DNA from 2 places in the Duncaniella sp. genome. Region 2 is predicted to be linked to the other one. Evidence: riboswitches for the same ligand, from Rfam matches in the RefSeq annotation. Region 2 holds a riboswitch; the other holds the start of a gene.
The links. A riboswitch is a leader RNA that binds a small molecule or an ion and turns the genes downstream of it on or off. The one in region 2 is predicted to bind thiamine pyrophosphate.
Positions count from the first base shown of each region.

Region 1: another riboswitch for thiamine pyrophosphate. It lies ahead of K2G41_RS03160 (TonB-dependent receptor plug domain-containing protein); the one in region 2 lies ahead of thiD (bifunctional hydroxymethylpyrimidine kinase/phosphomethylpyrimidine kinase).

Region 1 is NZ_JAIDBW010000012.1:286,295-298,688, reverse strand. It holds gene K2G41_RS03160 (TonB-dependent receptor plug domain-containing protein) at 1-2,148, opposite strand, end outside; TPP riboswitch at 2,139-2,264, opposite strand; gene K2G41_RS03155 (PEP/pyruvate-binding domain-containing protein) at 2,528-5,560, shown strand; gene K2G41_RS03150 (energy transducer TonB) at 5,699-6,142, opposite strand; gene porQ (type IX secretion system protein PorQ) at 6,329-7,363, shown strand; gene cmk ((d)CMP kinase) at 7,353-8,045, shown strand; gene K2G41_RS03135 (4-hydroxy-3-methylbut-2-enyl diphosphate reductase) at 8,127-9,011, shown strand; gene K2G41_RS03130 (3'-5' exonuclease) at 9,054-9,554, shown strand; gene K2G41_RS03125 (hypothetical protein) at 9,594-9,938, shown strand; gene thrC (threonine synthase) at 10,087-11,397, shown strand; gene K2G41_RS03115 (hypothetical protein) at 11,499-11,864, shown strand; gene K2G41_RS03110 (1-acyl-sn-glycerol-3-phosphate acyltransferase) at 11,910-12,394, shown strand, end outside.
Region 2 is NZ_JAIDBW010000012.1:22,422-34,815, reverse strand. It holds gene K2G41_RS02235 (DUF1846 domain-containing protein) at 1-173, opposite strand, end outside; gene K2G41_RS02230 (amino acid adenylation domain-containing protein) at 455-1,894, shown strand; gene K2G41_RS02225 (GNAT family N-acetyltransferase) at 1,906-2,352, shown strand; gene K2G41_RS02220 (alpha/beta hydrolase-fold protein) at 2,336-3,004, shown strand; TPP riboswitch at 3,157-3,260, shown strand; gene thiD (bifunctional hydroxymethylpyrimidine kinase/phosphomethylpyrimidine kinase) at 3,514-4,344, shown strand; gene thiS (sulfur carrier protein ThiS) at 4,341-4,541, shown strand; gene K2G41_RS02205 (thiamine phosphate synthase) at 4,598-5,173, shown strand; gene K2G41_RS02200 (thiamine phosphate synthase) at 5,173-5,820, shown strand; gene K2G41_RS02195 (thiazole synthase) at 5,840-6,616, shown strand; gene thiC (phosphomethylpyrimidine synthase ThiC) at 6,733-8,436, shown strand; gene thiH (2-iminoacetate synthase ThiH) at 8,496-9,605, shown strand; gene K2G41_RS02180 (sodium/solute symporter) at 9,761-11,365, opposite strand; gene K2G41_RS02175 (homocysteine S-methyltransferase family protein) at 11,419-12,394, opposite strand, start outside.

The DNA.
Region 1 (12,394 bases), 260 kb from region 2:
ATCAACGTAATAACCCGCTCCGGCATAACCGTTGTTGAAATACTTCTTATTAAACAGATTATAGACCGATAAGCCGAGGCGCATTTCTTTTATGCCCTGAAGGTGCTTGAACGTGTAACCAAGATGAAGATCACTTACAAAATATGCGTCAAGGCGTGCTTCCTCACTCTTGGCATTGTTCATGTACTGCTTTCCGACATAACGGCTCTGAAGCGACGCATCAGCTCCATGGAAATTAAAGTTGAAAGCGTTACTGAAAATCAGGTCAGGCGAGAAGGCAATCGGAGTGTCGCCGAGCGCAAAAGAGATAGGATTGGTCCACTCGTCCTCGTAGATGTATTCAACAAAATTCTTTATGCGGTTACGAGAAAGCGTGAGGTTGAACTGCCAGTCAAACCATTGGCAGGGGCGAAGGGCAGCCTGAAACTCGACGCCCATACGATAGGAATCAGGGACATTTACGCTTATGGGATTACCCGTATCCGACAATTCACCTGTGGCCACAAGCTGATCCTTATAAAGCATGTAATAAAGATTTACACCTAAGGTGAACAGCTTATGATTGAAAGTATATCCGGCTTCGAAATCATTCAGGCGTTCGGATTCCGGTCTGTGAGCAGGATCACCGTCAGTGAAATTGTCGCGCGTAGGTTCTTTCTGCGCCACAGCCCACGACGCAAACGCACGATGACTCCCGGAGGTATAGTTAAGTCCGAGCTTAGGATTAAAGAAATTCCACCGGCGATCCACATCCAGAACAGCGGGCGCGGCAATGTTCCAGTCCCAATTGTCTGATGCCCCTTTTATTGTATAATGGATATGACGATACTGCATGTCGGCATAGGCCGAAAACTGTCGGTTGATCTCATAATTCGCCCTGAGGAAGAAATTCAGGTCAAACTTTCGGCCGGTATTATCATAATACTTCTGCAAGGGATCAATAGGTCCTACATAATTACGAACCCACTTCACCTGTCCGAAATGATGGCCCTTGAAATCAGTAGCCGCACCACCGAGCACCACATTCCACCCGTCACGGACATAATTGACGTTGAGCTGACCGCCACCGAAATGATTGACATTGTTTTTGAGACGTATGAGGTCTGATTTCTTAATTGTAGCACCGTCAGCATCGACAAACGGGACGAGTCCGTATTCCTCCAGTGTACGGTTCGTCTTGTACTGATCATAATACCCGTCATCACAAGTATAGTGCAAGGTAGCATTCAGATGGAAGAACTCGCCAAGACGCTGATTGAGCAGCAACTGAAAATGATGCTGGATATAGTTATCGTACTGATCAGGATAATAGGCCACATTGCCATCCTTGTCCGTATATTCGCCACACGGGTTGTAACGACGGCCGAACTCCTTCATCTGCTCTTTTGAAGCATAGTCCCAAGCCATGTAAGTCTTTTCCTTACCACCGAAGGCAAGCAGGCGTACCTTTGTATTATAACCGGAATAGGCAGCCTGTCCGAAGTAGCTCCATAGTTCGGATGTCGCACGGTCGATATATCCGTCAGACCCAAGATGACTTATACGCGCATCAAAACTCCAAAGTTCTCCGAGCAGCCCCGACCCGACACGCAGTGTCTGGCGGTTGGTATTGTATGCGCCATACGCTCCAGAAAGTTCAGCGTATGGATCTTCGGACGGTGCATCAGTTATCATATTCACACTCGCGCCGAATGCGCCCGCACCGTTGGTCGATGTGCCTGCACCACGCTGAATCTGCACATCGCCGAGCGACGAAGCGAGATCCGGCATATTGACCCAATAGACATTATGGCTCTCAGGATTATTGATCGGGACACCGTTGGCCGTGACATTGATGCGCGAACCATCCGTTCCTCTGATCCTCATCGACGTATAGCCCACTCCGCCACCGGCATCGGAGGTAGTGGTGACTGACGGAGTCATCTGCAGGAGATAAGTCATGTCCCTGCCGTCATTGTTCTTTACGAGTTCGCGCTTGGTGACATTCGTAAAGGCAATAGGAGTCTTTGCCGTGGCTCGGTTAGCCACGATCTCCACCTGATTCAACACTAAATTCAATGAGTCACTCTCCTCATCCGCAACTATAGCAGCGGATACAGGACACACGCCTCCGGATACAAGGAGGGCAGGAAGAAGGTATCTCTTCATCATTTTTTCTCTACGCCGGTATTACCCGGATCAGGTTCAAAGGGTATAATCTCAGACCTGCCTCCAATGAGCGGACAGCCACTCACGACAGAAGGCGGACACCCCTAAAATATGTAAACTAATTCTCTGAAATACAGCCGAACAAATTCAATCTAAACATAGATTCCACTATCCGATCTGCATTTCGGCTGCAAAGGTAGCAATTTGTATTTTGAATATCAATTTTATTATTGTAATTTTGTAAGTAAGTGCGAATATATTCCAGTTAATGCAATTTATCCTAACGCACCATTGTTTTTCCATCTCTTCAGCCCGATAATCTAAGATTTTTGTTTAATTTTGTCGCTGACAAGTAACTTACCCATATCTCCAATTATACATGACCGACGACGAAGCCCTCAGCCAACTATATTTTAAAGATACGGCTTTCCAGAACCTCATGCAGAAGCGCATTTTCAACGTGCTTCTCATAGCATCCGCCTACGATGCGTTCATGATGGAAGAAGACGGACGCGTGGAGGAACAGCTGTATTTCGAATACACCTCCCTCAACCTCTCCTCGCCTCCCCGTGTGACCCGCGCACTCAACTCAGCGGAAGGTCTCGAAATTCTCAAGACAAAAAGTTTCGACCTCGTCATAATGATGCCCGGCAACGACGTGAGTGAAACGTTTACAGGCGCGCGCCGTATCCGGGAGCACTATCCCGACATGCCGATAATTGTCCTCACTCCTTTCTCCCAGGAGGTGTCACGCAGACTTTCCAAAGAGGATTTTTCAGGAATTGACTATGTGTTTTCTTGGCTCGGCAATGTCGATCTTCTCCTTGCGATAATCAAACTTCTTGAGGATAAGATGAATGCCGACAATGACATAAACGGTGTCGGCGTGCAGATGATACTCCTCGTGGAGGACTCGGTGCGTTTTTATTCTTCAGTGCTGCCGATAGTTTATAAGTTCATCCTCAAGCAGTCACGTGAATTTTCTACCGAGGCTCTCAATGAGCATGAGCAGATGTTGCGTATGCGCGGACGTCCCAAAGTGATGCTTGCCCGTGACTATGAGGAAGCTCTTGAACTTTATGACCGTTACAGCGATCACATCCTCGGTGTGATCAGCGACGTCTCGTTCAAGCGCGAAGGCAAAAAAGATCCCAAGGCAGGCATAAGACTCGCCCGCGAGCTGCGTGAACGCGACCCATATCTGCCACTTATTATCGAAAGTTCAGAAAATGAGAACGCTCACGACGTGCTTGAACTCGGCGGCACATTCATTGATAAAAATTCCAAGAAGTTTCCCGTTGATCTCGGCAAAGCTATCATCAATAACTTCGGTTTCGGTGACTTCGTGATCCGCAATCCCGAAAGCGGCGAAGAGATTTTCCGTATAAAATCACTGAAAGATCTTCAGAAAAACATCTTCGACATTCCAGCCGAAGCCCTTTACTGGCACGCGTCGTTCAACGACATCTCGCGCTGGCTCTACTCGCGCGCCATGTTCCCGATAGCCGAGGTAATCAAACATCACCGCTTCCGTGATCTCAAAGATGCACCGCAGGTGCGACAGCTGTTTTTCGATCTGATCGTGAAGTATCGTAAGATGAAAAACCGAGGCGTGGTCGCCATATTCCAGAAAGACCGTTTCGACCATTATTCCAATTTCGCTCGTATCGGACAAGGCTCGCTCGGAGGCAAAGGACGCGGTCTGGCATTCATCGACTCTATCATAAAGAAAAATCCGATCTGCGATAACTTCGACGGTATTTCAATCACGATCCCGCGCACGGTAGTGCTATGCACCGATATATTCGATGAATTTATGGAGAGTAATAAGCTCTATCCCATAGCCCTGAGCGATGCACCTGACGACGAGATCCTGTCCCATTTCCTCCGTGGGAAGCTACCCCGGAGAATCAAGGATGATCTCCTTGCTCTGTTCGAAGTTGTCGATACGCCTATTGCCGTGCGCAGTTCAAGCCTGCTTGAGGATTCACATTACCAGCCCTTCGCAGGAATCTATTCCACCTACATGGTGCCCAAGATCAGCGATCCGCAGGAAATGCTCAAGATGGTCACGAGTGCCATCAAGGGTGTGTATGCTTCCGTGTTCTATTCCGACTCGAAAGCCTACATGACAGCAACCTCCAACGTGATCGATCAGGAGAAAATGGCAGTGATACTTCAGGAAGTCGTCGGCAAAGATTTAGAGGGCTACTATTTCCCTTCATTCTCAGGCGTAGGCCGTTCACTCAATTACTATCCCCTCAACGATGAAAAGCCGGAAGACGGTGTGGCTGAAATAGCTGTCGGACTTGGCAAATACATTGTTGACGGCGGTCTTGCCCTCCGCTTTTCTCCGCGTCATCCCGAAAACGTCCTCCAGACATCGGAACTGTCATTGGCCCTGCGCGACACACAGACACGAATGTACGCACTGGACATGAAAGGTGACGAGCGCGAGACTTCACTCTCAGGACAGCCCATCAAAAAACCGGAATCAATGTCAAACCTGAAGGTTGATGACGGCTACAATGTGGCCAAACTTCGCGTTCAGGATGTGGCTGAGCGAGGTGCGCTCAAATACATGGTATCGACATTTGATTTCCGCGACAATGTGATCCGTGATAGCGATTTTGGTGAAGGACGTCGCGTGGTCACCTTCAACAACATTCTTAAACACAAGGCATATCCCTTGGCTGAAGCGGTGGATTTCATGCTCACGACAGGTCAAGAAGCCATGCAGCGTCCGGTCGAAATAGAATTTGCCGGCATGGTCGAACCAAACAGCAGTAACAAGGGACGCCTGTATTGGCTTCAGATCCGACCGATTGTCGATAGGAAGGAGACGGTGGATGAAGCATTGATGTCAACCCCTGATGAAAAATTGCTGCTCAAATCCGGAACTGCTCTCGGTCATGGAAGTATCGAAGGTGTAAACACAGTTGTCTATGTCCGCCCCGAAAAATTCTCATCGTCCAACAATTCGCTGATCGCACGCGAGATCGAAAAGATCAACCGTGGATTCCTTGACAGGGAAGAGCGTTATGTGCTCATCGGACCGGGACGATGGGGTTCGTCCGATACATCGCTTGGCATCCCCGTGAAATGGCCGGCCATTTCCGCAGCAAAATTAATTGTAGAGTCCTCGCTGCCGAACTATCGCATCGAACCGAGTCAGGGCACACACTTTTTCCAGAATCTCACTTCGTTCGGAGTAGCTTACTTCACTATCGACACCAATGCAAAACGCAAGCCGGGTGATCCTGTGACTGATCTTTACGATGTGGATTTCCTGAACGCTCAACCGGCCGTCTATGAGAGTGATTTCGTACGAATAGTCACCTTCAGCTCTCCTCTTGCAATAGGCGTGAACGGATTGAAAGGGACAGGTGTGGTAGTAAAGCCGGAAGTATGACGATAAGACTCTTCTGACTGTCTGACACCAAAATATCCGGGCCGCGTGTGATTCAAGTTTATCACACGCGGCCCGGATATTTTCAGAGTTACTCAATGTTTAAGCCGATGATATTTCAGTTAAAACGGCCATTGATAATCAGCGACGGAATGCTATCGGCAAGATGCAATAGACAGGAACGGGCGTTTCATCGACCATTCCGGCATCCCAAGCCGGCATTTTCGAGAGAATCCTCACAGCCTCACGGTTAAGTGACTCTTCCACTCCTTTAAGCACGGAGATATGCGATAATGAGCCATCCTTATTTACGACGAAACTGCAGAGCACACGTCCTTCGATTCCATCACGGTATGCCTTGGATGGATACTTGCGCTCACCGTTGATGAAGCGGAGCATCTCAGTATCCCCACCGGGGAAACTTGGATGAACATCGACACTCTCGTAGTCATACACATCAATTGAAATCTGCACTTTCGGAGTACCGGTCACACTGGCAATATGCTTGGGCGATTGCGCGCGCGAGGTTAAGGCGAGGATCGCCATGAGAGGGAGGAGAATGAATCTAAGTATAGGTTTGTGCATTGTGTTTTAGCTAATGTGGCAGAACAAAATTAGCAGTTGGATTTGTCCTACGCAACTATTTTGTGATTGATTACAATTGTTTTAGCTTTCTTGACATTTACAGACGATTCATAAATAGGACTGACAGATATAATAATGTGACGTTGCGTCCGTTTAATATAAGAAGCACCCACATCCTCCATAATTATGTCACGACTTCTCCACAGCGCGCTCCGTCATTATCTGCTTCCTTTTGCCCTCATGGCAGCGGGGAGTGCCGATGTGCTGGCTCAGGATTCATCATCAGCCTACAGTTTTTTAAATCTCCCCTCCTCCACCCTCACCTACGGTCTGGGCGGCATCAACATATCGGCGATCGAGGACGACATCAACAGCATAGACCAGAATCCCGGTCTCCTTGGATCGGAAATAGACATGCAGCTTGGCGTCAATTACATGCGCTATGTAGGTGAAAGCAACTTTGCAGGCATCAAATTCGGACGTAGTGCGGGTGATCATGGCGCGTGGGCGGCCGGCTTACAATATTTCGGTTACGGAACCATCAAAGGTGCTGACATAAACGGAGTGCTCACCGGCGACTTCTCTCCCAAGGACATGGTTTTCAACGGGACCTATGCCCATGACATTACTGACCGTTGGCGCGGAGGTGCGACACTTAAATTCATTTACTCTTCCTACGATTCCTACACAGCTATGGCTCTGGCGACGGATCTTGGTGTCAACTACTATGATCCGGAATCCAATTTCTCGTTCTCGGCAGTCGTTGCCAATCTCGGCGGTCAGATCAAACGCTTCCATGAAGCGTATAACCGTCTTCCTGTCGATCTGCGTGTTGGATTTTCGAAATCGTTCGGGACTCTGCCCGTCACATGGTCAGTAACCGCGTGGAATCTTACCAAATGGCATCTGCCGTTCTATGATAATGGCGACGGTTCGGAAAGCGCATCACCCGTGATCAAGGACAAATTCGGCTCTAATCTGATGCGACATCTTGTCTTTGCCGCCGATTTCATTCCGAGTGAAAAATTCCATGTCGGCATAGGCTACAACTATAAGACGCGCACCGACATGTCAACTTATAAGCGCAGCTTCCTCTCCGGGTTTTCGGCCTGTGCCGGGATCAATGTCAAGAATTTCGGTGTCGGTGTCGCTCTCGCTCAGCCCCACAACGGAGCTACGACAATAATGCTAAACCTTTCAACAAAACTATATGAGTTCTGAAAAAATCATCATAGCCATTGACGGATATTCCTCATCCGGAAAAAGCACGATGGCACGCCGTCTGGCAAAGACCATCGGTTACCGCTACATTGATTCGGGTGCCATGTATCGCGCGGTGACACTCTATGCAATGCGCAACGGAATGATCAACAGTGACGGATCAGTAGCAACCGACATGCTTACCGCCGCCCTCCCTGCCATCCACATAGATTTCAAAGTCCAAGGTGATGGCCAGCAGACCATGCTCAATGGTGAGATTGTAGAAAGTGAAATCCGTACCCTTGAGGTATCCAACCACGTCTCCCCCGTGGCTACCATTCCGGCTGTCCGCCACGCACTCGTGAGGATGCAGCGTGACATGGGAGAATCAAAGGGTATTGTTATGGATGGACGCGACATAGGAACAGTCGTATTCCCAGCTGCTGAAATGAAAGTGTTCTGCAACGCCACTCCCGAACGCCGTGCCGAACGCCGCTACAAGGAACTGCGGGAGAAAGGTGCTGACGTGACTTATGAGGAGGTTCTCGCCAACGTTACCGAGCGCGATCATATCGATATGACCCGTAAGGAAAGTCCGCTCAGATGCGCTGACGACGCTGTGATGCTCGATAATTCAGCCATGACAATTGACGAGCAGAATGAATGGCTGCTCCGTCTCTTCCATTCAATCGTCGATAAGTAAAATTGGACCGACCGCGTCAATTTGACTTGACTGAAATTTACCCAACCCAGATTCATCCATCCACAAGCACCCACCACGACATTGGATACACAGAAACCCGTAATTGAAATCGATGCCCGTTCAGGCTTCTGCCACGGAGTGGTCACCGCTATCCGCAAGGCCGAAGAAGAGCTCGAACGCAGCGAACAGCCTCTATATTGTCTTGGCGACATCGTCCACAACAGTGATGAGGTCGAACGCCTCGAACGTAAAGGTCTCTCAACGATAACTCACGACGATCTGCGCAAGCTTTCAGCATCGCGCGTATTGCTCCGCGCCCATGGCGAGCCACCTTCGACCTACGCGCTTGCACGCGAACGTGACATCGAAATTATCGATGCCACCTGTCCCGTGGTGCTGAGGTTGCAGCAACGTATCAAGGATACTTACGACAACTCATCTCCCCGCCCCCAGATTGTAATTTACGGCAAAGCCGGCCATGCTGAAGTCAACGGACTTGTCGGGCAGACAAACGGCGAGGCTATCGTGGTGGAGAATCCTGATCAGCTTTCGCGGATTGATTTCACCCGCGACATAGCTTTCTACTCACAGACCACCATGTCACTCCAAGGATTTGCCGAGATGGTCAGTGAGATCACCCGACGGCTCGCCCCCGGAGTAAAGTTCGAGACTTTTGACACGATCTGCCGTCAGGTAGCCAACCGTGTCGATCACCTGCGGGAATTCGCCCGTCGCCACGACGTCATTCTTTTTGTAGCCGGAGCTAAAAGCAGCAATGGTAAAGTGCTCTATAATGAATGCCGGAGTGTCAACGAACGCTCACATCTCGTATCCAACCCTGCCGATTTCCGCCGTGAGTGGCTCGAAGGAGCTGAAAGTATCGGGATCTGCGGTGCTACATCTACGCCGCGCTGGCTGATGGAGGATGTGCGTGACACAGTGGCTGCTTCACTCGGCCTGATCTGACATAGCACCACGCATCGGAACTATCCTTCATAAACAGAGTCAATGGAAAATTTTGTTGCCGTAGATGTCGAGACCGCAAATAACGAACCAACCTCTATTTGCGCTATAGGAGCTGTCAAGGTTATAGACGGATGCATCGTTGATCGTTTTTATGAACTTGTAAAGCCTGAACCTGAGTACTATTTCCGTCACTTCACACAGAACATTCACGGTATCGGCCGTGAAGACACCGAGAATGCACGGGTATTCAGCGAGGTTTGGCACGATGTTGACCGGATAATCGGCGATCTTCCGCTCGTAGCACACAATAAAGCGTTTGACGAACGCTGCATCCGTGCCGCTCACCGCGCTTATGGCATGGACTACCCTGACTATCAGTTTTTCTGTACATATCAGGCCGCCCGAAGAAAATTTCCCAAGACCCTGCTTTCCTCCTACTCTCTCCCCTATGTCTGTGAATTTCTCGGCATACCCTTTTATAACCATCATGATGCGCTTGCTGACGCTGAAGGATGCGCGAAAATAGCAATGACCATCCTTTGATTCAGTCAAGAGCCATTTCAAGATTCAAAATATAGTCACATGACAAGATCATCATACGGCCTCCTTACAGCCATATTTCTGTCCTTATTCTTAACCTTCGGGCTGCAATCGTGTAGCTGCGAGTCATCATCGCAACCCGAACGGCAGAAAGTCTCGGCAAAGGTCATGGACCGCAAAGCTTATATGCTCGGAGAGGAACACGCGCGCCGTATCATTGAAATAGCGGCCGACGAGGATAAGGTTCAGGACGGCTTGCTTGAAATCAGAGCTCGCATGAGCAATATTGAGTCGAAACTCAGCCGACAGTCTGCTGTTGACTATGAGCGCGGTTTCACTGACTACATCCGTTCCAACAATGATTCACTCGCCTTGATACTATTTTAATTCAAGCTATCAATATCACTCCTCATCCACGATCTACAAATCATATACACTTCGGACATTATACACCCTTTTTCGTTAAATTAACAATCTGTGTTGGGAATTATTGCAGGAATTGCCTACATTTGCTTTACGCTATTATACTTGAATCATGCAATTCTACAGCACAAACGGACTTAGCCCCAACGCCTCACTTGAAGAAGTTGTGATGACCGGACTGGCTCCTGACGGTGGTCTATACATGCCGGAAAGGATACCGGTCATTCCACGTGCTTTCTTTAATAATATAAGTGAGATGTCGGTAAGCGACATAGCTTACATCGTGGCGACAACAGTCCTCGGCGATGTCATAGATGCAGCCGAATTAAAACAGATAGTTTTCGACACGTTCTCTTTTGAAATACCCCTGCGAAAAATCGACAGCGATATCTACGCCCTTGAACTCTTCCACGGCCCTACGCTGGCTTTCAAGGATGTCGGTGCGCGATTTCTTGCCCGCATCATCAGTCACTTCACCCGACCCGGCGACAAGGAGGTCAATGTGCTCGTCGCCACCTCCGGTGATTCCGGCGGAGCTGTCGCCACCGGTTTCCATAAAGTGCCGGGGGTAAAAGTCTTCGTCCTCTATCCCGAACGTGGGCTTACAGCCATGCAACGCAACCAGTTCACGTCGCTCGGCGACAACGTCTATCCCATCGAAATCATGGGAAACTTCGATGATTGCCAGCGGCTGGTCAAGGAAGCGTTTGTTGACAAGAGATTGAGAGAAGAGATGAACATAACGTCGGCCAATTCGATCAACGTATGCCGCCTCCTTCCCCAGATGTTCTACTATTTCTATGGCTACAGTCAATTCCTGCGCAACGAGGATAACCCGAATCCCGGTAAGGTGGTGATTTCAGTCCCGTGCGGCAATCTCGGTAATCTTACAGCCGGTCTTCTCGCCATGAGGATGGGACTTCCCGTGAGCCGTTTTGTCGCGGCCAACAACACTAATAATTCCTTCACCCGCTATATCAATGAAGGGATCTACGAACCCTTGAAGCCGGTCCGCACAATTGCATGTGCCATGGATGTAGGCAATCCATCCAATTTCTCACGGATACTTGATATCTTTGGCGGTGATCATGAAAAGATCCGGCAGACATTATCCGGATATTCATTCACCGACGAGGAGATTTCCGAAAGTATGCGCGAGATCTATCAGCGTGATGGCTATGTGATGGATCCGCATGGAGCCACAGCCTACCGCGCCCTCCGCCGGGACCTCAAACCGGGTGAGAAAGGCATATTCCTTGCTACAGCCCACCCCTCGAAGTTCCCTCATGCCGTCGGGCAGGCAACAGGAGTAAGGCAGAAAGAAAATCAGGTGACACGCAGCAGAGTGACCGAACATCATCCCACTCCGCGCATCACTCCCTCACTTCCCGCCTTGAAAAAAATTCTCCTGACGGCAACATAATTCAAGACTTTTTTGTTAAATTTGCAATATGGCAGATCTTCGGATTGCCGTTAATCGCAGACTAAACTCTCCATTATTAACCCTTTTAATCCTTAAAAGCAATGGCATCCAACAAACGACTCCTTAAAAAAGAAATCCGTATTATATGCGGCGCACTCGCAGGCGAATGCGTAGTCGCCAAAATGACCGTTCCCGGTATCGATCGTGAAAAACTCAATGCGATCATCTATGAGCTCGCCGATCTTCAGGAAAACGCTATTCACAGAATCAGCATCACCTTCCCCCAGTCAGAGAAATCATTCTCAAACGGTCAGGAATACCGCAAAGCCCGTCGTGCATATTTTGCAGCCGCCTTCAGCAAACTGAAGTCAGAATTCAATGCCCACATTGACCAGATCATCAAGCAAATGAACGCTGTTCTCCCGCAGGAACAGAAAGATGCCAATATCGCATCTCTCAAAGCCTGATTCAACCCCACATTCCAAAATCCACTATAAGCAAAATTCCGCGTCATGTCCCTGAGTAAGATCATTCTCAGACTTTTCGGTTGGAAAGTCCAATGCACCGTACCTGATTACCCCAAATGTATAATCTGTGTCGCTCCGCATACTTCCAATTGGGATTTCGTACTCGGAAAACTTGCTTACTGGTCGCTTGGCCGACAAGCCGGTTTCCTCATAAAGGAAACATGGTTTTTCTTCCCGATGAATCTTATTTTCAAAGCATTGGGTGGAATACCTGTCCCGCGCCGCCGTGGATCTTCGCTGACTGATGTCCTTATAGATAAGTTCAATGCATCTACCCGTATGTCACTCGCCATCACCCCGGAGGGAACTCGTGCGAGGGTGAGCGAGTGGCGAACAGGTTTCCTCCGTATAGCCTATGGAGCGAAAGTCCCGATAGTCCTTGCTGCGATCGATGCTGCAAAAAAGCAAATCTATCTTGACCGCACATATCAGCCTACCGGCGATATCGAAACTGATATGGCTGCCATCAA
Region 2 (12,394 bases):
ATACGCAGCTTACTGTCAGGCTGAAAACCGGGGAGGACACGACTGGCGTGGTGGTCATCAAACAATTTTCCTCCAAGTTCAAGATAAAGCTTGTTGCCGAACTGAGCTATGCGCTCCTTGATGTGTTCGGACTGAATTTTGAGATATTTCTCGTTGTCAAAACCGTATTTCATAACGGATTACAAAATTAGTATTTTTTGTCCGAACAAGCAAAGGCCAAAAGATAAAAATTTCTCCTCGAAACACCAACGCCTTTATTACCATCAATTTATAATCAGGACAGCTTTCTGCCGACCGAAACTGTACCACCTTATTATATTATAATTATTATATTGACAATCCCTCTCCCCTACCCTGACTCATAAACCACATCACCCCAAAGTCAGACATCTACGCAAGCAGATGAACAAGTCCTCCCATCAAGACCTTATTATATAAAAACAGACTATTATACATGGATAACAAACGAACAATCTACTCCCGATTCAGGGACATGGTGGAGAAATACCCCTCCGCCCCAGCTATCATAGAAGATGACCGGACGCTTACATTTTCAGAACTCGACGCCATGACGGATGCCATACTCGCCAAATTCTATGACCGCAGACCGGCCTTTGTCGGAATCGTGATGCACCACGGTGCGGAACAGATCGCCGCCATGCTTGCCGTACTCAAAAGCGGAGCGGCCTACATTCCCGCCGAACCGTCGCTCCCGCAGGAACGTATCGACTACATGATGCAGACAGCAGGAGTGGATCTGATCATAACAGACAACTATTGTCGCCATCTCAAACCCGCACAGCATGAAATGACTGACCGCTCTACGCCCGATGGCGTTGCCTACGTGCTCTATACCTCCGGCACATCCGGCAAGCCTAAAGGAGTCGTTGTCGAGAATCACTCAGTCGTCAATTATTCCGAGGCTTTCGAGGCTGAATTTCATACAGGGCCGGGCGACATTATGCTCCAGTATTCAGTATGTTCGTTTGACATATTTGTTGAGGAGGTCTATACCACGCTGCTCAACGGAGCTGCCGTCTGCATACCCTCATCTCCGATCCATAACGGTTCGCTTCAAGGACTAATGAAATTTGTAGAGCGTCATGGGGTGACGATCATTGACGGCTTCCCTTACCTGATCGCCGAGATGAACAAACTTCCTGAGATACCGAAATCGATCAAGCTGATAATCAGCGGCGGCGACGTGATCCGCGGCAGTTATATCACCAATCTGCGCGACAAAGGCGTGAAGATCTACAACACTTACGGTCCGTCGGAAACAACCGTCTGCTCCAACTACTTCCGTGTTGACAATGCCGAACCGCTTGACGACGGCACTTTCCCGGTAGGCAAGGCGGTGAAAGGTGTCGAGGTCAAGATCATGGATAAGGACATGAACGAACTCCCCCAAGGACAGATCGGTGAAATATGTATTTTCGGCGAGGGTGTGAGCCGAGGTTACCTCGGAAACCCGCCCGAACAGAAAAACTTTGTCACTCTCCCTGACGGCACACGCATGTATCGCAGCGGTGACCTCGGCTATGTGCTCCCCGACGGCAATCTCGCCTTCCTCCACCGGCGCGACAATCAGGTGATGATCCTCGGAAAGCGAGTAGAACCGGAGGAGGTCGAGAACGTGCTCAACACTTGCCCTGAAGTAGAGCGTGGAGTCGTACGTGCTTTCCTTGACGACAACGGCCTGCATTATCTGACGGCCTACATCATCCCCAAGGAAAATTGTAAACTTCACGATGTCAGGAAATGGCTTGCCGACCGTCTGACAGACTTCATGATCCCTGAATTCTTTATCAGGATCCACAGCATACCTGTCACCAAGCGCGGTAAGGTTGATGTCGAGGCTCTTCCGGTAGTGATGAAGGAAGGCGGTGTGTGATGGGCATTACCTTGAAGCAGATAAAAGCCCTGCCCTCCCTCATGCGTTGGCGCATAGAGGTGATCCGGAATGTATTCGGAGAGGAAGCTCATCCGCGACTCCTCGTGGCCAACCGGCAGTATTACCGTAAGCACATCGCTGATGATTCACATCTCGCTTTCGTGGCGGAATGTGACGGAGAAGAATACGGATGCGGGGGTGTATGCCTGACGGATGAGCTTCCATCACCGGACAATCCATCCGGACGATGCGCGTACCTCATGAACATCTATGTCCGTGAGGCGTTCCGCAACAGAGGTGTTGCCCACCTCATTGTAACCCATCTGATTGAAGAAGCCAAGAGACGCGGCTGTGGAAAGATCTATCTTGAATCGACGGCCGACGGTAAACCAGTCTATACGTCACTTGGTTTCAAAGATATGCCAGATATGATGAAATATTATGACACAGACAATTGATATAAACGACTTGCATTGTCTTTGCAGCACTCCGCACAGCAAGGACAAAATTGCCTACATACTTTATCCGATGGATATGCTTGCCGGATGGATTGAACCTGCCTCCGGAATATACGGCACAACCATCGTCGCGGTAACCGGAATGGACTGGCAGAATGTGTTCAGTCCGTGGCCGGCTAAAGGTGTCCCGAAAGGAAGTCCTGATTTCAAAGGTGAATCGCCTGAATTTCTCCGGTTATTGCAGCAGACTGTCATTCCACGAGTGGAATCCGCGTTAGGAATGAACGGAAGCGTTGAGCGTAGTCTGGTTGGTGTCTCCATGTCAGGTTTATTCGCCCTGTGGCAGTGGATGCTGTGCGACACGTTCGTAAACATCGCCTCCCTTTCAGGCTCGTTCTGGTACGAAGGCTTCCTTGACTGGATGAAAAACAGACCCATTCCCGAAAAAACCGGCAAAGGATATTTCCTGCTGGGTGATCAGGAGCCAAAATCAAAAGTAAAGGCATTCCAGTCCGTCGGGACGGACACACAGGAGATTGTCGCCATACTTCGTAAGGCAGGAATCACAACCGAATTTCAGAGCGTGCCGGGTAATCATTACTCAGATCCCATCCCAAGGCTCGAAAAAGCATTCGCGGCACTTTATTCCTGACAGTCGTCTAAACTACATCCATATCACTCCGAAACATCCAAAAAAGATCAAAAGATCAGGAGGGTGTTTAATAACAAATGTTTCAATGTTCCGTGATAAGTGATAAGTTTGCATCAGTTCATTTGCTTTTTAAAATTTTAAGCTTTATCTTTGCAGCGACAAAGGGGTGCGTACACCGTATGATGTGGACGCTGAGATGATACCCTCCGAACCTGATGCGGTTAGTACCGCCGAAGGGATTGCACAAGTCCTTGCTGAATCCGGCACTTTCATTTATGTGGCCGGCAATTCATCCGACAGTCATTACGATCCTGTAGGTCTAATGACTTTCCATTCTGAGAAAAGGGCGGTCAGTTTTTCGTGAGGACTATACATTTCAATTCTGCATTTCATTCATGTATCGCTTTGTCGGATATGGCACAGACTCCGTCTCAACCATATTTTCCGGCAATCTTCCGTCATGCAGTCACCTGTCATGACCGAATCAAAACCATCATTATCTGAAACCAATGCGAACTTACTATCCGGTACTCACAATAGCAGGCTCTGATCCTTCCGGTGGAGCAGGCATACAAGCCGACATCAAGACAATATCGGCCATCGGATGCTACGCCATGTCGGCTATAACAGCCATAACCGCACAGAACACCACCGGTGTCCGAGCCGTTATGCCCGTCCCAACCGCTATGGTTGCCGAACAGATCGATATGGTAATGACCGATATCCCTCCACTCGCAGTGAAAATCGGGATGCTGTGTAGCGCAGAGATAGCTTCCACGGTGGCCGACAGCCTCGACAGATACCATCCTGACAACATTGTCCTCGATCCGGTAATGCTTTCCTCATCAGGTACATCGCTCCTTGAAAGAGAGGCTATCGACATTATTGTGAAACGGATATTCCCCATTACCACTCTCGTCACTCCCAACCTCGACGAAGCGCGTGAGCTTACAGGTGAGAATGATCCGGTAAAGCAGATCGAGATCCTTCACGAAATGGGATGCCGCAACGTACTCATCACCGGCGGTGACAGTCAAGCGACTGACTTCAAGACTGATATTCTTTCCACAGACGGTCGCAAGAACCTGCTTGAACTCCGTGCGGATGCAGTCAGCACCCGCAACACCCACGGAACAGGCTGTACCCTCTCGTCGGCCGTAGCCTCTTATCTTGCTGTCGGCAATAGTCTCACGGATTCTGTGCGTCTGGCAAAACTCTATGTCACCAATGCCCTCAAAGAGGGATCATTCGTAAGCACTGGAAAGGGCCACGGTCCACTGAATCATTTCTTCTCACCCCGTCGCCTGAAAAATTTCAACCCTAACCGTCCGAAATCATGAAAATTTCTATAAACGATGTGATTTTTGAACTTCCTGAAAATTCGACGCTCCAGAACGCGCTTGAACTAAGGAACATCTCTCCGCAAGGTATAGCCACGGCACTCAACGGCACAGTCATCCCGGTAGCCGCCCGTCCGGCAACACCGCTCGCCGACGGTGACCGCATTGTGATCATCAAAGCCTTCTACGGAGGCTGAACGCCACGAGTCTCTCCGGTCTAAACCAAATTATAACCCCAGATCTTCCATCCGCCATGCTGAAAATAGCAATAACACCTGAAATTTCCGATCCACGCAACGAGGTCGGCGAGATCCGTGCCATACTTGATGGCGGATGGGACCGAGTCCATCTCCGGCACCCTTCCGCGACGCGTGATGAGCTACTCGGCTTAATCGAGGCTCTACCTTCGGATCTGCATGGCCGTATAGTGCTTCACAGCCATTTTGATCTTACGAACGTTTTCACCCTTGGATGTCTGCACCTGAACCATCGCTGTCCGGCTGCGCCTGACTCCTACTCAGGCCCGTTGAGCCGGTCGTGTCATTCTATCGCCGAAATCAAGTCCGATCAGACTTATGCTTATGTGACGCTCAGTCCGATTTTCGACAGTATCTCAAAGCGGGGTTACTCATCGGCCTTTACCGGAGATGATCTTGCAGGACTTTCGGGCATAGAAATGCCTGTCATCGCACTTGGAGGCGTGACACCTGAACGCATCGGGGAGCTGAAACGTTACAATTTCAGTGGTTTTGCTATGCTCGGAGCTCTCCCGTGGAGCGCGGGGGCAAGCGAAATGTCACGCTTTGTCAAACAATTGAAAAATCTTTAATTACTATGCTTCAATTCATAACCCACCCTTCTGAAAAGTATTCGATAGCAGAAGAAGTGCAGATGGCTCTCGAAGGCGGCTGCAAATGGATTCAACTCCGCTTGAAAGATGCGACCGATGAGGAATTTCGCCAGACTGCACTCGAAATCATACCTATGTGTCAGGAACACGAAGCTTTTCTCGTGTTCGACGACCGTGTTGAGCTTGCCATGGAAATGTCAGTCCACGGTGTGCATCTTGGGAAGGATGACATGAATCCACTCCTCGCACGCGAGACAATGGGGGCAGAGGCCATCATAGGATGTACGGCCAACACTGCTGCCGACATAAAGGCTTTCAAAGGCTGGGATGTCGATTACGTCGGCCTCGGTCCGTTCCGCTACACCTCCACCAAGGCCAAACTGTCGCCTGTGATCGGGCTTGATGGCTACAGACAGATCGTGAAAGAGACCCGCGATGCCGACATCCTCCTCCCGATAGTAGCCATCGGTGGAATAACCATTGATGATATTGATGACCTCATGGCTACCGGAATCAACGGAGTTGCGATGAGCGGTGCGATCATAAACGCTCCAGATCCGGTTGACTATACCCGGCAGGTGCTGGCACGGCTGCATGAGGCATTCCAGAAACGAAAAGAAAGTTAACCCCTCATATAAAATTTAGATGAAAGACCTTTTAACCATCGGAGGAAAATCATTCACGTCACGCCTCTTTGTAGGAACGGGAAAATTTTCCTCCAACCCCCTTATGCTCGAATCTATCCTTGCATCGGGGTCCGAAATGATCACAGTGGCAATGAAACGCATCGACATGCAGAACGAGGAGGAGGACGATATGCTCCGACACATCAACCGTGATCATGTCCAGTTTCTCCCCAACACGTCGGGCGTCCGCACCGCCGACGAAGCAGTCCTCGCAGCCAATCTCGCCCGTGACTGTTTCGGGACTGATTTCATAAAACTTGAAATTCATCCTGATCCGAAGTATCTTCTGCCCGACCCGGTCGAGACACTGAAGGCTACCGAGATTCTTGCCAGACAAGGCTTCAAGGTTCTTCCTTACATTCAGGCAGATCCCGTGCTCTGTAAGCGACTCGAAGAAGTCGGTACTGCCGCCGTCATGCCTCTCGGAGCACCAATAGGAACAAACAAAGGTCTCCGCACACGCGATTTCATCGAGATCATTATCCGTGAGAGTCGTGTACCGGTGGTGATCGATGCAGGACTCGGCGCACCATCCCACGCAGCTGAAGCCATGGAAATGGGTGCTGATGCCGTGCTTGTCAACACAGCAATCGCGGTAGCAGGTGATCCGGTGGAGATGGCCGTAGCCTTCCGTCTTGCAGTCGAAGCCGGACGCAAAGCCTATCTCGCCGGACTGGGTACGGTTTCCGATTCAGCATCTGCAACAAGTCCTCTTACTGAATTTCTGAATCTCTAAGCAGCCGCAATAAAATCTGCCCTACCCTACGGACAGAACGGCTCATACCCTTCCATAACTCCACTCCTCACCATTCCTCACCACACATTTTTCTCCAATCCTATCACATTTTTCACATGAAAATTGAAAATATTGACGTGAACTCCTATCCGGGTTCAGAAAAAGTATATATCGACGGTCAGCTTCATCCAATCCGCGTGGCCATGCGACGTGTCAATCTCACACCAACTGTCAAAGTGATCGACGGCGAACGCATGACCCGTCAGAACGCACCTGTCTATGTATATGATACAAGCGGCGTTTATACCGATCCTGACGTTGAAATCGACATCAACCGTGGCCTCCCGCGCCTACGCGAGGAGTGGATCAGCCGCCGCGACGATCTCGAACAATTACCTCACATTACCTCGGACTACGGACGTATGCGCGAGGCTGACGCGACCCTTGATCCGATCCGTTTCGCCCACCGCTACTCACCCCGCCGTGCAGCTGATGGACGTAAGATAACGCAAATGGCTCTCGCACGTCAAGGTATCATCACTCCTGAGATGGAATATGTGGCCATCCGTGAGAACAACAATGCCGAAGCTCTCGGCATAAAGACTCATATCACTCCTGAATTCGTACGCGAGGAAGTGGCTGCCGGACGCGCGGTAATTCCGGCCAATATAAATCACCCGGAGGCCGAACCCATGATCATCGGACGTAACTTCCTAGTGAAGCTCAACACCAACATCGGAAATTCCGCCCTCTCGTCGGGAATCGAAGAGGAGGTCAGCAAAGCTGTCTGGAGCTGCTACTGGGGAGGTGATACACTCATGGACCTCTCGACAGGCGACAACATCCACGAGACACGCGAGTGGATCATCCGCAACTGTCCCGTCCCGGTCGGCACTGTACCGGTATATCAGGCTCTTGAAAAAGTCAATGGCCGTGTGGAAGATCTGACATGGGAAATCTATCGTGACACCCTCATAGAGCAGGCCGAGCAGGGTGTGGATTACTTCACGATCCATGCCGGTGCGCTCCGCGCTCATGCAGAAATGGTGCAGGAACGTCTGACCGGAATCGTGTCGCGCGGTGGATCCATCATGACCCGTTGGGCAGTGATACATGACTGCGAGAACTTCCTCTACACTCATTTTGATGAGATATGCGAGATCCTTGCCGCCTACGACGTTGCCGTATCGCTCGGCGACGGCCTGCGTCCCGGATCTATCCATGATGCCAATGACCGCTCGCAGTTCCTTGAACTCGATGTGCTCGGAGAGCTGACAGAGATAGCATGGAGACACAATGTTCAGGTACTTATCGAAGGTCCGGGTCATGTGCCCATGCACAAGATCCGCGAGAATATGGACCGTCAGATCGAGAAGTGTCATGAAGCTCCCTTCTATACCCTCGGTCCTCTGACCACGGACATCGCTCCCGGCTATGACCACATCACATCAGCCATCGGTGCGGCTCAGATTGCATGGATGGGCACAGCCATGATCTGCTATGTCACCCCGAAAGAACATCTTGCACTCCCAAATCTTGAGGATGTCCGTAACGGTGTCATCACATATAAGATAGCGGCCCATGCAGCTGACTTAGCCAAAGGACATCCCGGTGCGCAGGTGCGCGACGACGCCATGAGCAAAGCCCGCTTCGAATTCCGCTGGAAGGATCAATTCAACCTTTCGCTCGATCCCGCACGTGCACGTCAGTACTACGTCGAGAGCCACAAGGATGACGATGATCACTTCTGCACAATGTGCGGTCCGAATTTCTGTGCAATGCGCATTACTCAGAAACTCGTTGATGACTGCGCTAAATAACGGCGGCCGGTTATCGAATATCATCGGCCTACGGTTTCAATATCCAACCCTACACGACTATGTTTTCAGACGAACTGAAAAAATATAACTGGGATGAGACTACAGATTTCATTCTGTCGCGCAACGCGTCCCATGTCCGCGCAGCTTTGAGGAAAGACCACCTCAGCATTGAGGATTTCATGGCTCTCGTCTCTCCGGCAGCGGCTCCGTTTCTTGAAGAAATGGCGCAACTGAGCCACCGCTACACTCTCGAACGCTTCGGCAAAACGATATCCATGTACATCCCCATGTATGTCTCCAATGCCTGCACAAACCACTGCGTCTATTGCGGATTCAACCACAGTAATCCTCTCGAACGCGTCACTCTGACAATGGATCAGGTCAAAGCCGAGTGTGAGGCCATCCGCAGGCTTGGACCATTCGAGAATCTTCTCATAGTTTCCGGTGAGTTTCCAACGCTCAACGGTGTGGATTATCTTGAGGAAGTGCTCCACGTATGCCGTCCTTACTTCAACAATCTCACCATCGAGGTCATGCCTATGAAAACCGAGAACTATGCGCGCCTCGTCAAAAGCGGCCTCAACGGTGTGGTATGTTTTCAGGAGACATACAATGCGGCGAACTACAGGAACTATCACCCCAAGGGAATGAAATCCATATTCGACTGGCGTGTCAACGGTTTCGACCGCATGGGTCAGGCCGGTGTCCACAAGATCGGTATGGGTGTGCTCATCGGACTGGAAGACTGGCGTACAGATCTGACCATGCTCGCCCGTCATCTGCGCTATTTGAGGAAAAATTATTGGCGTACACGCTATAGCGTCAACTTCCCGCGCATGTGTCCCGCCGAGGGAGGCTATCAGCCGAAAGTGGTCATGACCGACCGCGAACTTGCCCAAGTGACCTTTGCTTTCCGAATCTTTGATCATGACGTAGATATCTCCTACTCCACCCGTGAAGATCCGGCATTCAGAGCCAACATGATGAAACTCGGAGTGACATCCATGAGTGCCGGAAGCAAGACCGAACCGGGAGGCTACGTATCCACACCTGATGCATTGGAGCAATTCGAGGTCTCTGATCCGCGCTCTCCGGAAGCTGTCGCCGCCGATATCCGCCGCCTCGGCTATGAAGCCGTCTGGAAAGACTGGGACAAAGTGTTTGACTGAACCGGGCACGTTAACCGGATAAACGGAACGAATAATCCACGTCTGATACTTCACAATGTCAGAATATAGACAAGAAAATGTAGCCCCCGTTTTGGAGGCTGCATTTTCTTGTCCATGATTTTTAGCGCAATAGTACAATTACACCAAAACACCGATCAATGTCCGTTGAAGAAGATGTAGAGACTGATCATGACTATGGCGAGAGCAAGCCAAGCAAGCTGCACGCTGACTGACATCTTGCTCTTGATGACATTCATGGACGCACGCTCTTCCGAAGCCTTATCCATAAGACTTATGGCAACCATGCTTATAATGAGAACCACGAAGATCAAGAACGAGAGCATCATGAAATGAACATGGTCAGCCGCATTCGGTATCACCCACAGATACAGGACTCCGCATCCGATACTGAAAATCGTGCCGAAGGTCAGGACGATATTGGCCGCAAGAGTGGTGCAACGCTTCCAGAACACACCTACCACGAAAACGGCGGCCATAGGGGGAGCGATGAAGCTCAACACTGACTGGAATACGTTGAAAAGATCCATGCCCTTGATGTTATCGACGGCAATCGTAATCAGGATCGACACGAGAGCACCGACAATGGTCACTATATGACCGGTCCTTACGATTTCCTGCGGAGTGGCATCCTTACGGATATTCTTCAAATATATATCCATAGTGAACACAGTGCTGAGAGCATTGAGGGCCGAACCGATCGTGCTTATGAGAGCCGCCGTAAGGACTGCGATCACAAGTCCGACCATACCTGTGGGGAACAGACTGGAGACAAGTGTCATATAGGCCTGATCCGGCTCGATGAGTGCATCTCCGAAGAAACCTTTCTTCCAAAGGGCGAAGCAGACAACGCCGGGAATGATGTAGATAGCCACATCGAGGATCTTGAGCCATCCGGTGAAATTAGCACCCTTCTGTCCCTCATTAAGATTACGGGCGGCAAGCACAGGCTGCACCATCGACTGATCCGTACACCAGAACCAAAGGCCAGAAATCGGATAACCGAGGAGAATCGGAAGCCAAGGGAATTCCTTATGGTCGTTAGGCTGGAACAGATTCCAGTAATGCGACGGAACCACATCGGGATTGGCAAGGGTGTTGATACCTCCGACTACAGAATGATCGCCAAGATGCCAGATACCGACAATGGTCAGCGTGGCCGAAACAAGGATAAGCAGCACCATCTGATAGACATTGGTATAGGCGATGGCCCTGAGACCGCCAAGAATGGTGAAGAACGCCGAGATTGCAAGCAGGATGAATGCTGAAAGCCACATCGGGATGCCAAAGACCTGACGGATGATGATTCCGCCTGCAAAAAGCGTAAGCGCAAGCCATGAGATGAGCACGGTCACAATCGTGTACCACGCAAGCATGTTGCGTGTCGATTCACCGAAACGCTTTCCCATAAACTCCGGCAGAGTGGTAATCTTCTCACCGAGATAGCGCGGAGCGAAAACAAAGGCAAGCAAGGCGATGAACACGAAGGCATACCAAGCATAGTTACCCGACACAATACCGGCGGCAAAACCGGCACTCGCCGAGGCAATGAGCATTGAAGGGCCCACATTGGTTCCCCACATTGAGAAACCGATGTGATGCCATTTAAGCGAATTGCTCGCAAGGAATTTGTGAGAACCTTTCTTTGTCTTGGAGCTGGCCCATAGACCGATACCGAGAAGGATCACAAAGTAAGCGATCAGGACAATCCAGTCCGTAGGTCGCATTGAAAGATCATTCATTACTACTATTCAATTAGATTTTAGGTAAGTTACTCTTAAAGTTTATTCATGATTCATTCCGAAGCACCGACCAGACGGCGGGCGAGAGCCACAGCCGTGTTGGCGTTGTCGCTGTAACCGTCAGCACCGATCTCATCGGCAAAATGCTGGCTTACAGGCGCACCACCGACCATCACTTTCACCTTGTCGCGCAGACCGGCAGCTTCGAGAGCTTCGATCACGTCCTTCATGTAGGTCATGGTTGTGGTAAGCAGCGCACTCATGCAGAGAATGTCGGCATCTGACTTACGCACCTCCTCAACAAAGGTCTCGGCAGGGACATCGATACCTATATTTATTACCTCGAAGCCACAGCCTTCGAGCATGGAAGCGACAAGATTTTTACCGATGTCGTGGAGGTCACCCTTCACTGTACCGATGACTACCTTACCGAGCGTAGTGGCCGCACCTCCGGCAAGCATCGGTTTGAGAAGTTCAAGCGCGGCCTTCATGGCACGTCCGGCCATCAGAAGCTGGGGCACAAACGCCTTGCCATCCTGAAAACGTTGACCTACCTCGGCCATGGCACGTATCATCTGACCGTTGATTATCTCCTGCGGTGCTACTCCGCGATCGACAAAACGGCGGGTAGCTTCAGCCGCATCAGCAGCCTTTCCGGCCACGATGGCATCAAATACGCCATTGTCATCCACAATTTCCTCCTCTGCCGGTTTTACCAGAGGCGGACAGCAATCACATTCCACTCCGTGGATCTGCGGAACAACTTTGCGGAACGGTGCACGGAGTACATCACCGTCCGAGCTTTCATCAGCCACAGGAGCGGTCTCCATTATTGCCGAACCGACTCCGGGACGGTGAGGCGACAGCCACAGGCCGCTGACAGGCTCGACAATCTGCGCGAGTTTCCGTATATGTTCATCGGTAGTGCCGCAACAACCGCCGATGATGTTGACAACATGTCCGTCAAGAAGAGGCCACACGGCTTTCTGAAACATTTCTGGCGAAAGCGAATAGCTTCCGTCATCGGCG